Regions from separate parts of the Mycolicibacterium sp. XJ662 genome, predicted to be linked through region 1. Evidence: riboswitches for the same ligand, from Rfam matches in the RefSeq annotation. Region 1 holds a riboswitch; the other holds the start of a gene.
The links. A riboswitch is a leader RNA that binds a small molecule or an ion and turns the genes downstream of it on or off. The one in region 1 is predicted to bind cobalamin.
Positions count from the first base shown of each region.

Region 1 (5,902 bases):
CTGGGTCGCAACACCATTGCGACCACGAACCCGGGTACAGCGCAATGTCTCGGCCTGCTGCGGCCAATGCCGCGACGACGACCGCCGCGGTGACGCCTGAACCGCAGTACGCGCCGACCGCGTCGTCGCCGGTCAGCGAGATCAGCTCCGCCTCCGGCAGGAAGGTGCCGTCCTCGGCCAGCAGGCTGGTGCTCGGGACGTTTCGCGCACCCGGAATGTGCCCGGCCACAGGGTCGATGGGCTCGACGTCACCGCGGAACCGTTCGGGGGCACGCGCGTCCAGCAGCGGCACACCGGCGGCCTGCGCGGCGGTCAACGTGCGGCGCGCGCCGGCATACAGATCGTCGTACCCGACGGTGACGTCACCCGGTTCGGGTGTGACGACGCCGGTTTCCAACGCGCCGCCTGCCGCCGTCCACGCCGCCAGCCCGCCGTCGAGGATGCGCACGTCGGCGATGCCTGCCGCGGTCAGCACCCACCACGCCCGCGCGGAACCCGCTCGGTTCCAGTCGTCGTACACCACCACCGGCACCCCAGCCCGCACACCCCACCGTCGCGCCGCGGCCTCGACGTCGCGACCCGACGGCAACGGATGGCGCCCCTGTCCGGTCACGGTGTGATCGGACAGTTCGTCTTCCAGCGACACGTACACCGCACCGGGGATGTGGCCGCGCGCGTGTGCGGCGCGGCCGTCGGGTTCTGCCAGCTCCCAACGGACATCGAGGATCGTCGGCCGCTCACCCGCCTCAAGGCGCTGCGCGAGCGCGGTGGCGCCGATCAGGACATGCTCACAGGTCACCCGATGATCGTGCCACCTCACCAGGTCCCGTCGCTTCGCTCGCCCCATATGCTGTCCGGGGTGAGCAGCCACGCGTTCAGTCCCGCCGAGCGGCGCGCGGTCTACCGGGCGATCGCCGAGCGCCGTGACATGCGACGCTTCGTGCCGGACAGCACGGTCGACGAGGACGTGCTGGGCCGGTTGTTGCACGCCGCGCACGCCGCGCCCAGCGTCGGGCTGATGCAGCCGTGGCGGTTCATCCGGATCACCGACCGCCGGTTACGCAGGCAGATCCACGACCTCGTCGACGAGGAGCGGTTGCGTACCGCGCGCGCGTTGGGGCCGCGCGGTGAAGAGTTTTTGGCGCTCAAGGTCGAGGGCATCCTGGAATGCGCCGAGCTTTTCGTGGTGGCGCTGGGCGACGGCCGCGATGCGCACGTGTTCGGTAGGCGCACGCTGCCGCAGATGGATCTGGCGTCGGTGTCGTGCGCGATCCAGAACCTGTGGCTGGCGGCCCGTGCCGAAGGGCTCGGCATGGGTTGGGTGTCGATCTTCGAACCCGCCCGGCTCGCCGAACTGCTCGACATCCCCGAGGGCGCCGAGCCGGTGGCGATTCTGTGCCTGGGCCCGGTCCCGGAGTTTCCCGACCGGCCCGCGCTCGAGATCGACGACTGGGCACACGCGCGGCCGCTGGCCGATTTTGTCTCCGAGAACCGCTGGCGACCCGCCGCATTAGGCTGGAGGCATGGCTGACGCCAATGCCCTGCACATCGACCTGAACGCCGACCTCGGTGAGAGTTTCGGCGTCTGGCAGTTCGGTGACGACGCCGCCATGCTCGACATGGTGACCAGCGCCAACGTGGCGTGCGGCTTCCACGCCGGCGACGCGGCGACGCTGGCGCGCACCTGCCGGGCCGCCGTCGAACGCGGGGTGCGGATCGGCGCGCAGGTCGGCTACCAGGACATGGCGGGTTTCGGCCGCCGCTTCATCGACGTCGCGCCCGAGGAACTGACCGCCGACGTCATCTACCAGATCGGCGCGCTGCAGGCACTCGCGCAGGCGGCGGGTTCGACCGTGCGCTACGTCAAACCTCACGGTGCGCTGTACAACGCGATCGTCACCAACCGGGACCAGGCCCGCGCGGTGGCCGAGGCGGTGCACACCGTCGACCGGGAGCTGCCGGTGCTCGGGCTGGCCGGTTCGGCCTTCTTCGCCGAGGCGCAGGAGCTGGGCCTGCGCACGGTGTCCGAGGTGTTCGCCGACCGCGCGTACCGCCCTGACGGACAACTTGTTTCGCGCCGCGAACGCAACGCCGTGCTGCACGACGTGGACGAGATCGCCGAGCGGGTGGCGTCGATGGTCGCGACCGGACGGGTGGACGCGGTCGACGGGTCGAAGATCTCGGTCAGCGTCGAATCGGTGTGCATTCATGGGGATTCGCCGGGCGCGGTGGAGATCGCGAACGCGGTTCGGGCGCGGTTGCTCAAAGAGGGCGTCGAGCTCAAGCCGTTCTCTTGAGCCCGCAGTCGTGACATTTGGCACCACCGGATGCGCGGTAGTACAGACAGCAGCTGCGCCGCCGGAACTGCAGAACAGGGCCGGTGAGAATCCCTGTCCCGGTGAGTTTTCCGGTCGCCAACAGCGTTTCGGTCATCGCGACTATCCCAGGCTGCAGGTCCGGCCGTGCGGTGATCAGCGCGCGCGAGGCCGCGACCAACGCCGACGCTGCGTTGCCGTAGAGCAGTCCGCGAGCCAACTTGACGCGTAGCCCGTCGGCGAGCGGTTCGAGATGTTGTTCCACCACAACCTGATAAAGCGCATCGGCGCTGGGCACCACGGGTGCGGCGACGGCGTGCGCCAACCGCAACGCGGTGCTGTCGTCCTTGCGGTAGAGCTCGGTGAGGTCGGGTACGACGCCGAAGCCGAGCGCGCAGGCCAGCACCGGTGACCACAGCCGTGAGGCGTGGCTGAGCTGAACGGTCGAGGCCGCGATCCGGCGGTCGCGGCTGCGGTAGCGGTCGACGGTGATGTCGATGAGGTCCTCGCAACCGTCGGCGTAACAGCGCTGGACCGGCCGCCAGCCTCGGTCGTCGCCGCCGACCGTGATCGTGAAGAATCCGCCGTAGCAGGCGATTTCGGACAGCGGCGCGACGATGTTCACAGCCCGACCTCCTGGGGAAATCCGCCCCGGTTGTGGTGAGGTGGCGACGACGGTGAGTGTCTGGCTCTCAGGTCGCGTCGACCCGATCACAGTGGCGGGACCGCGCCGGAATTGCACCGGCTTCCTCGGATTCGCCGTCGCCTTTGCGCAGTGATATTGCCACAGGCGAGCCTGCGAATAGAGTTGCGGCATGCGTTTGAAGCCCGGGCGGCCGAGGTTGGCGGACTACACGCAGTACTTCGACGCGCCCGCGGCGAGCGCCGACTCCGCGCTGACCGTCACTTGGGCCGGGGTCGCCACGCTGCTCGTGGACGACGGCCGCTCCGCGGTGATGACCGACGGCTTCTTTTCCCGGCCCGGCCTGGCGGAACTGGGCCTGCGCAAGCTGTCCCCATCGGCGCCGCGCATCGACGGTTACCTGGCCCGGATGGGTGTCGACCGGCTCGACGCCGTGCTGCCCGTACACACGCACTACGACCACGCGATGGACAGCGCGGTGGTCGCCGAACGCACCGGCGCCAAGCTGGTGGGCGGCACCTCGACGGCCCATGTCGGTCGTGGTGGGCGGCTGCCGGAAGACCGTCTGATGGTCGTCGCGTCCGGCGAGACGGTGACCCTCGGCGACTACGACGTCACGCTGATCGAGAGCCAGCACAGCCCGCCCGACCGGTTTCCCGGCGTCATCACCGAACCGATCGTGCCGCCGGTGAGGGTGTCGGCGTACCGGTGTGGCGAAGCGTGGTCGACGCTGCTGCATCATCGGGAATCGGGCCGGCGCCTGCTGATCCAGGGCAGCGCCGGGTTCGTCCGGGGAGCGCTGGCGGGCCAGCATGCCGAGGTGGTCTGCCTGGGCGTCGGGCAACTCGGTCTGCAGCCGGAGCGCTATCTGGTCGACTACTGGACCGAGACGGTCCGCACCGTCGGTGCCCGCCGCGTGCTGCTGATCCACTGGGACGACTTCTTCCGTCCGCTGCACAAGCCGTTGCGCGCACTGCCGTACGCCACCGACGACCTGGATGTCTCGATGCGGGTGCTGTCGCGGCTGGCCGCCGACGACGGCGTGAAGCTGCACCTGCCGACGCTCTGGCAGCGCAGCGATCCGTGGATCTGACGCTGGCGCTGCTCGCGCTGGTCGTCGTGGTGACCTTTGCGGCTGTGCGCCCGCATAAGTGGCCCGAGGTGATCGTCGCGCTGCCCGCGGTGGCAATGCTGATCGGGTTCGGGGTGATCTCGGTTTCCGACGCGATCGCGGAGATCAAAAGCCTGTTGCCGGTGGTCGGCTTTCTCGCGGCCGTGCTGGTGCTGGCCCGGCTCTGCGACGACGAAGGCGTCTTCCGCGCCGCAGGAGCGGTGATGGCGCGCACCAGCGCCGGTAGTCAGAACCGGCTTTTCGCAAAGGTTTTCGTGGCCGCTGCGATGACGACCGCGGTGCTGAGCCTGGACGCGACGGTCGTACTGCTCACCCCGGTGGTGCTGGCGACGGCGCGGATACTTGCCGTACCCCCCAAAGCCCACGCCTACGCCACGGCGCACCTGGCCAACAGTGCCTCACTGCTTCTTCCGGTCTCGAACCTGACGAACCTGTTGGCGTTCACCGCGGCCGGAATCTCGTTTCTACATTTCACCGCCGTCATGGCACTGCCCTGGCTGGCGGCGATAGCCGTCGAATTCCTCGTGCTGCGCTGGGTTTTCGCCGGCGAGCTTTCGGTCCCGGCTACACCTGCAGTGGCTGCTCAGACGGTGCGCGTTCCGGTGCTGCCGCTGGTGATACTGGGATTGACGTTGCTCGGTTTCGGTGTCGTCTCGACGCTGGGGTTCTCGCCGGCGTGGGCCGCGCTTGCCGGGGTGGTGGTGCTCGCCACTCATGGCCTCCTGCGGCGCACCAGTAGTGTGCGCGGCATGGCGGCGGCGGCCGATGTGCCGTTCCTGGTGTTCGTGCTGTGTCTGGGTGTGGTGGTCGACGCCGTGATCGTCAACGGCGTGGGGGCCACGATGCGCGATGTGCTGCCGACCGGTCACGGCTTGGCGGCGCTGTTGGTCCTCGCGGTGGTGGCCGCGGTGTTGTCCAACATGGTCAACAACCTGCCTGCCGTGCTGGTGCTGCTGCCGCTGGTGTCGTCGCCTGCGGCCGTGCTGGCCGTGTTGATCGGCGTGAACATCGGACCGAACCTGACCTACATCGGGTCGCTGGCCAACCTGCTGTGGCGCAGCGTCGTCCGTCGTGAAATGCCGGCTCGTGCAGGTGAATTCAGCCGCATCGGGCTGTGCACGGTGCCGCTCACTCTGGTGGCGTCGGTGCTGGCGCTGTGGGTGAGCATCGAGCTGTTCGGCGTGTGATTCAGCCGCGGCGCTGGCGGGCGATCTCGGCGAGCACCACGCCCGCGGCCACCGACGCGTTCAGCGACTCCGTCGGCCCCGCCATCGGAATCGACACCACGGTATCGCAGTTCTCGCGGACCAGGCGTGACAATCCCTTGCCCTCCGAGCCGACCACCACAACCATCGGCCCCTCGCCGTCGAGTTCGTCGACCGTGGTGTCCCCACCCGCGTCCAGGCCCACCACCTGCAAGCCCGCGTCGGCCCAACTCTTCAGCGTCCTATTGAGATTCGTCGCGCGTGCCACCGGCAGCCGCGCCGCGGCGCCCGCGCTGGTGCGCCACGCCACCGCCGTGACCGAGGCCGATCGTCGCTGCGGGATCAACACGCCGTGCCCGCCGAACGCGGCGACCGATCGCACGATCGCTCCGAGGTTGCGGGGGTCGGAGATGTTGTCCAATGCCACCAGCAGCGCCGGGCCGCCATCGGCGGTCGCGGCTGCCAGAAGATCGTCGGGATGGGCGTAGACGTACGGCGGCACCTGCAGCGCCAGACCCTGATGCAGCCCGTTGGCGGCGATGCGGTCGAGGTCGTGGCGGGGCACCTCGAGTATCGAGATGTTCGAATCGGCAGCGATGCGAACGGA
Region 1 is NZ_JBEFTL010000001.1:1,519,559-1,525,460, reverse strand. Features, by position in the region: gene ABQE93_RS07190 (sulfurtransferase) at 1-799, opposite strand, end outside; gene bluB (5,6-dimethylbenzimidazole synthase) at 860-1,531, shown strand; gene ABQE93_RS07180 (LamB/YcsF family protein) at 1,524-2,297, shown strand; gene ABQE93_RS07175 ((2Fe-2S)-binding protein) at 2,281-2,940, opposite strand; cobalamin riboswitch at 2,975-3,094, opposite strand; gene ABQE93_RS07170 (MBL fold metallo-hydrolase) at 3,131-4,051, shown strand; gene ABQE93_RS07165 (SLC13 family permease) at 4,042-5,277, shown strand; gene rlmB (23S rRNA (guanosine(2251)-2'-O)-methyltransferase RlmB) at 5,279-5,902, opposite strand, start outside.

Region 2 (5,902 bases), 360 kb from region 1:
CCGGGTGGGCGGCGCGCAGCGCGGACACCGTGCGGGTGAACTCCATCAACTCGGTGTCGGCGTTGGCCCAGTCGATCCAGGACAACTCGTTGTCCTGGCAGTACACGTTGTTGTTGCCCTGCTGGGTGCGGCCGAGTTCGTCGCCGTGGCTGATCATCGGCACGCCCTGCGACAGCAGCAGCGTGGTCAGGAAGTTGCGCTGCTGGCGCGCCCGCAGCGCGTTGACCTCCGCGTCATCGGTCGGGCCTTCGACACCGCAGTTCCAGGACCGGTTGTGGCTCTCGCCGTCGTTGTTGTCCTCGCCGTTGGCCTCGTTGCGCTTCTCGTTGTAGGACACCAGGTCCCGCAGCGTGAACCCGTCGTGTGCGGTGACGAAGTTGATCGACGCGACGGGCCGACGCGCGGTGTGCTCGTAGAGGTCGGCCGAGCCGGTCAGCCGGTAGGCGAACTCGTCGAGGGTGGCCGGCTCACCGCGCCAGTAGTCGCGGACCGTGTCGCGGTACTTACCGTTCCACTCGGTCCACTGCGGCGGGAAGTTGCCGACCTGATAGCCGCCGGGCCCGACGTCCCACGGCTCGGCGATCAGCTTGACCTGGCTGACCGTCGGATCCTGCTGCACGAGTTCGAAGAACGTCGACAGCCGGTCCACGTCGTAGAACTCGCGGGCCAGCGTGGAGGCCAGGTCGAACCGGAACCCGTCGACGTGCATCTCGGTGACCCAGTAGCGCAGCGAATCCATGATCAGCTGCAGTGAGTGCGGGTGCCCGACGTTGAGGCTGTTGCCGGTGCCGGTGTAGTCCATGTAGTAGCGCTTGTCGTCCTCGACCAGCCGGTAGTAGGCCGCGTTGTCGATACCGCGGAAGCTGGCCGTCGGGCCCAGGTGGTTGCCCTCGGCGGTGTGGTTGTAGACGACGTCGAGCAGCACCTCGATGCCGGCTTCGTGCAGCGCGCGCACCATCGCCTTGAACTCCTGCACCTGGCCGCCGGGGTTGGGGCTGGAGCTGTACTTGGAGTCGGGGGCGAAGAAGCCGATGGTGTTGTAGCCCCAGTAGTTGGTGAGGCCCTTCTCCAGCAGCGTGGAGTCGTTGGCGAAGTGGTGCACCGGCATCAACTCGAGCGCGGTGACCCCCAGCGAGGTCAGATGCTCGATGATCACCGGATGCGCGACGGCCGCGTAGGTGCCGCGGATCTGCTCGGGGATGTCGGGATGCGTCTGGGTCAGCCCCTTGACGTGGGCTTCGTAGATGACGGTGTCGGCGTACTCGTAGCCGGGCGGGCGGTCGCTGCCCCAGTCGAAGAACGGGTTGATGACGACGGATTTCGGCATGGATGCCGCGGAGTCGTCGTCGTTGCGGCTGTCGGGTTCACCGAAGGTGTAGCCGAACAGCGCCTGGCCCCAGTCGAAGTTGCCGTCGATCGCTTTCGAGTACGGGTCCAGCAGCAGCTTGTTCGGGTTGCAACGCTGTCCCTCGGCCGGGTCGTAGGGGCCGTGCACCCGGTACCCGTAGCGCTGGCCGGGTTCGATGTTGGGGATGAAGCCGTGCCAGACGAACCCGTCGACCTCGGGCAGCGTCAGCCGCGACTCGGTGCCGTCACCGTCGAACAGACACAGCTCGACCTTGTCGGCGACCTCGCTGAACAGTGTGAAGTTGGTGCCGGTGCCGTCGTAGGTGGCGCCGAGCGGATATGCCTTACCGGGCCAGACTTCCAAGATTGCACTCCAGTGATCGGTGAACGAGACGATACGGGGGATGCCCAATCGCGGCGCATCGCAACCGTGGCGCTCCAACGTGAAGTTGTGCTCGAAAACCGCGCCGGATTCGCGCACAAGCTCACGTTCGGCGCCAGGAAATCCCCGTCGGATAGGCTGGGCAATGCAGCTGGTCTGCCGGCGCTGCAGTTTTGGCGTCGGCATCGAGCCACACGTGTGGCGAGAGGGAACCCGGTGAGAATCCGGGACTGTCCCGCAGCGGTATGCAGGAACGACCGCCGTCATCAGCACTGGCCTCAACGGGCTGGGAAGCGACGGCCAGTAGGGGCACTTCGGTGCGTGCCTGCGAGTCCGAAGACCTGCCGGCTGTACCGGACGCGCCGCGTCCGGTGGTTCCTCGCCTCGTGGAATGGGCAGTGGCCGAAGCGGTTACCTCCGCGTTCGGTGCGCGTCCCGTGGCGATGACCATCCGCCGTACAAGAGGACCGCGTCATGAACACCACCCCTTTCAGCGCCACCATTCTCGGATCTCCCCGCATCGGGCCGAACCGCGAACTCAAGCGCGCCGTCGAGAAGTACTGGGCAGGCAACTGCGATCGCAGCGAGCTGGAATCGACGGCCGCGCAGCTGCGCCGCGACACCTGGGAAGCCCTCGTCGCCGCCGGACTGGACTCCGTGCCGGTGAACACCTTCTCCTACTACGACCAGGTGCTCGACACCGCGGTGATGGTCGGGGCGCTACCGCCACGCGTTGCGGGGGTGGCCGATGATCTGGACCGCTACTTCGCCGCGGCCCGCGGCACCGACGAGATCGCACCGCTGGAGATGACCAAGTGGTTCGACACCAACTACCACTACATCGTGCCCGAGCTGGGTCCGGACACCCGCTTCACGCTCGATGCGACCAAGGTGCTGGCCGAGTTGAAGGAGGCCCAAGCGCTCGATGTGCCCGCCCGCCCGGTGCTCGTCGGCCCGATCACCTTCCTGGCGTTGTCCAAGGCCGTCGACGGGGCCGACGCACCGATCGAGCGGCTCGACGAGCTCGTCGCGGTGTACGGTCAGCTGCTCGGGAAGTTGGCCGATGCCGGCGCGGCATGGGTGCAGATCGACGAGCCCGTGTTGGTGACCGACATCCTCGACAACAGCGCGGAGCTGGCCGAGCGCACCTACGCCACCCTGGGTCGGGTCACCAACCGCCCGGCGCTGTTCGTCGCGACCTACTTCGGTGAGCTCACCGATGCGCTGCCCGCGCTGGCCCGCACGTCGGTGGAGGCCATCGGCGTCGACCTCGTCGCCGGGGGAGTGTCGGCGGTGGCGGCGGTGCCCGAGTTGGCCAACAAGATCCTGGTGGCCGGCGTCGTCGACGGACGCAATGTCTGGCGCACGAACCTGGAGTCCGCGCTGGCCACGTTGGCGACGCTGATGGGCCTGGCCGAGCATGTGGCGGTGTCGACGTCGTGCTCGACGTTGCACGTGCCGTACTCGCTGGACGCCGAGGACGGGTTGGACGCGCAGCTGCGCAGCTGGCTGGCATTCGGGTTCGAGAAGGTCAGCGAGGTGGTGGCGCTGTCGCGCGGTATCACGGTCGGCCGCGACGCCATTTCGGCCGAGGTCGCCGCGTCCAACGCCGCCGTCGCGTCGCGGCGCTCCGACCCGCGGCTGACCAACGCGGATGTGCGCGAGCGGATTTCGTCGATCGCCGCCTCCGGCTCCAAAAGGGGGCCGGCCGACGAGCGCCGCGCCGCCCAGCAAGACCGGCTGCAGCTGCCGGTGCTGCCGACGACCACGATCGGCTCGTATCCGCAGACCTCGGCCATCCGGGTGGCCCGCGCTGATTTGCGGGCGGGCAAGATCGACTACGCCGAGTACGTGCGCCGGATGAAGGCCGAGATCGCCGAGGTGATCAAGCTGCAGGAGGAGCTCGGCATCGACGTGTTGGTGCACGGCGAACCGGAGCGCAACGACATGGTGCAGTACTTCGCCGAGCAGCTCGACGGGTTCTTCGCCACGCACAACGGTTGGGTGCAGTCCTACGGCAGCCGCTGCGTGCGCCCGCCGATCCTCTACGGCGACGTCGCCCGGCCGAAGCCGATGACCGTGGAGTGGATCAGCTACGCGCAGTCGCTGACCGACAAGCCGGTCAAGGGCATGCTCACCGGCCCGGTGACGATTCTGGCGTGGTCGTTCGTGCGTGATGATCAGCCGCTGGCCGATACCGCGGCGCAGGTCGCGTTGGCCATCCGTGACGAGACGGTCGATCTGGAAGCCGCGGGCATCGGGATCATCCAGGTCGACGAGCCGGCGCTGCGCGAGCTGCTGCCGCTGCGGTCGAAGGACAAGGACGCCTACCTGCAGTGGGCGGTCGATGCGTTCCGGTTGGCGACCTCGGGTGTGGCGGACTCCACGCAGATCCACACGCACTTGTGCTATTCGGAGTTCGGCGAGGTGATCGGCGCGATCGCCGCGCTCGACGCCGATGTGACGTCGATCGAGGCGGCGCGGTCGCACATGGAGGTGCTGGAGGATCTCAACGCCGCGGGGTTCGCCAACAGCGTCGGGCCCGGTGTGTACGACATCCACTCGCCGCGGGTGCCCGGTGCCGACGAGATGGCGACGTCGCTGCGCGAGGCACTGGAAGCCGTTCCGGCAGAACGGTTGTGGGTCAATCCGGACTGCGGGCTCAAGACCCGCAAAACCGATGAGGTGACGGCGTCGCTGCGCAACATGGTCGCGGCGGCAAATCGGGTCCGCGGGGGCTAGCCGACTTGCACGCCGGCCGCGCGCAGGTCCTCGAGGGCCTTGGCGGTCGAATCCGGGGCGACGCCGGCGGTGAGATCCAGCAGCACCCGGGTGGTGAAACCGGCCTCGGCGGCGTCAACGGCCGTCGCGCGAACGCAGTGGTCGGTGGCGATCCCGACCACGTCGACCTCCTCGACGCCGCGCTGGCGCAGCCAGTCGGCGAGCGCGGTGCCGTCGTCGTCGGTGCCCTCGAAGCCGCTGTAGGCCGCGGAATAGTGGCCCTTGCGGAAGACGGCTTCCACGGCGGTGGCGTCGAACTCCGGGTGAAACTCCGCGCCGGGGGTGTCGACGACGCAATGCCTCGGCCAGGACACCTTGTAGTCCGGGTTGTCGGAGAAGTGGTCACCGGGATCGATGTGAAAGTCCTTGGTGGCCACGATATGTGCGTAGTCGGATTGGTCGGCGAGGAGGCGGGTGACGTTGCGTGCCACCTCGCTGCCGCCGGTCACGGCCAGCGATCCGCCCTCGCAGAAGTCGTTTTGCACGTCGACGATGATCAGCGCCTTCATACCCCCAACCGTAGCGCCGTCATCCGCCGAAGAGCAGATACAGCCCGGTGAACGTGTAGCCGACCATGACCAGCATCATCGCGAGCTGGCCAGTGAGTTGGTGGTCGGCGGGCAGCAGCCGCAGCGCGCGGTCGTGTGCGGCGATCACGCCGGCGACGTGGCCGGCCAGCACGCTACCGACCTTGATGGTGGCCAGCAGCGAAGGATGAAGCGACAGTACGTAGTTGACCTCGGCGTCGAGCCCAAACAGCAGGATGATCGTCTGTTGACCGCGTTCGACGAGGTAGGTCAGGTAGTGCGCGAAGACGTAGCCGATCACGATGGGGATCAGCGAATGCGCCATCTGTCCGGGCAGCGCGCGGCGCTGTGCGCGGTCGACGCCTCCGGTCGCGATTGCGGCCAGCCAGAACGTGGCTGCGACCACCCCGATGAACAGCAGCAGACCTGCCGTGCGGATCAAGGTAGCGGTCAGGGTGGACGTGGAGTTCTCGTCGACGAAATCGCGCCAGCGCGGCATCGCCGAAAAGCTGTCGAACGCCGTCGATCCCAGCAGCACCGCCATGACCGCGACGACCCCGGACCGGATCGGCAACGACGGCAGGTGGTCGAACGGATTGCCGATCGCCACCAGCCCGCTGCGCGGATCGCGCCGCCACGGCGACAGCCGCGACACAACCACGCTGTACACCTCGAACGGGTCGGCGCGGCCATACCAGCGGGGACCGCACAGCAGCCCTCCGGCCAGGGTGATCGCCAGGTAGATGAGCAGCCAAATCCGGATGGCGTCAAGCGATCCGGGGTTGGGGCTGGCGAGCTCCAACCATACGAACGCGAACAGGCCCAGAGCGGCAGGCCAGTAGCCCAACGCCGCCGGATAGGCGCG
Region 2 is NZ_JBEFTL010000001.1:1,156,467-1,162,368, forward strand. Features, by position in the region: gene glgX (glycogen debranching protein GlgX) at 1-1,744, opposite strand, end outside; cobalamin riboswitch at 1,893-2,092, shown strand; gene metE (5-methyltetrahydropteroyltriglutamate--homocysteine S-methyltransferase) at 2,204-4,471, shown strand; gene ABQE93_RS05420 (nicotinamidase) at 4,468-5,019, opposite strand; gene ABQE93_RS05425 (hypothetical protein) at 5,039-5,902, opposite strand, start outside.
Region 2: linked by a shared signal. The riboswitch ahead of metE (5-methyltetrahydropteroyltriglutamate--homocysteine S-methyltransferase) and the one ahead of ABQE93_RS07175 ((2Fe-2S)-binding protein) in region 1 are both predicted to bind cobalamin.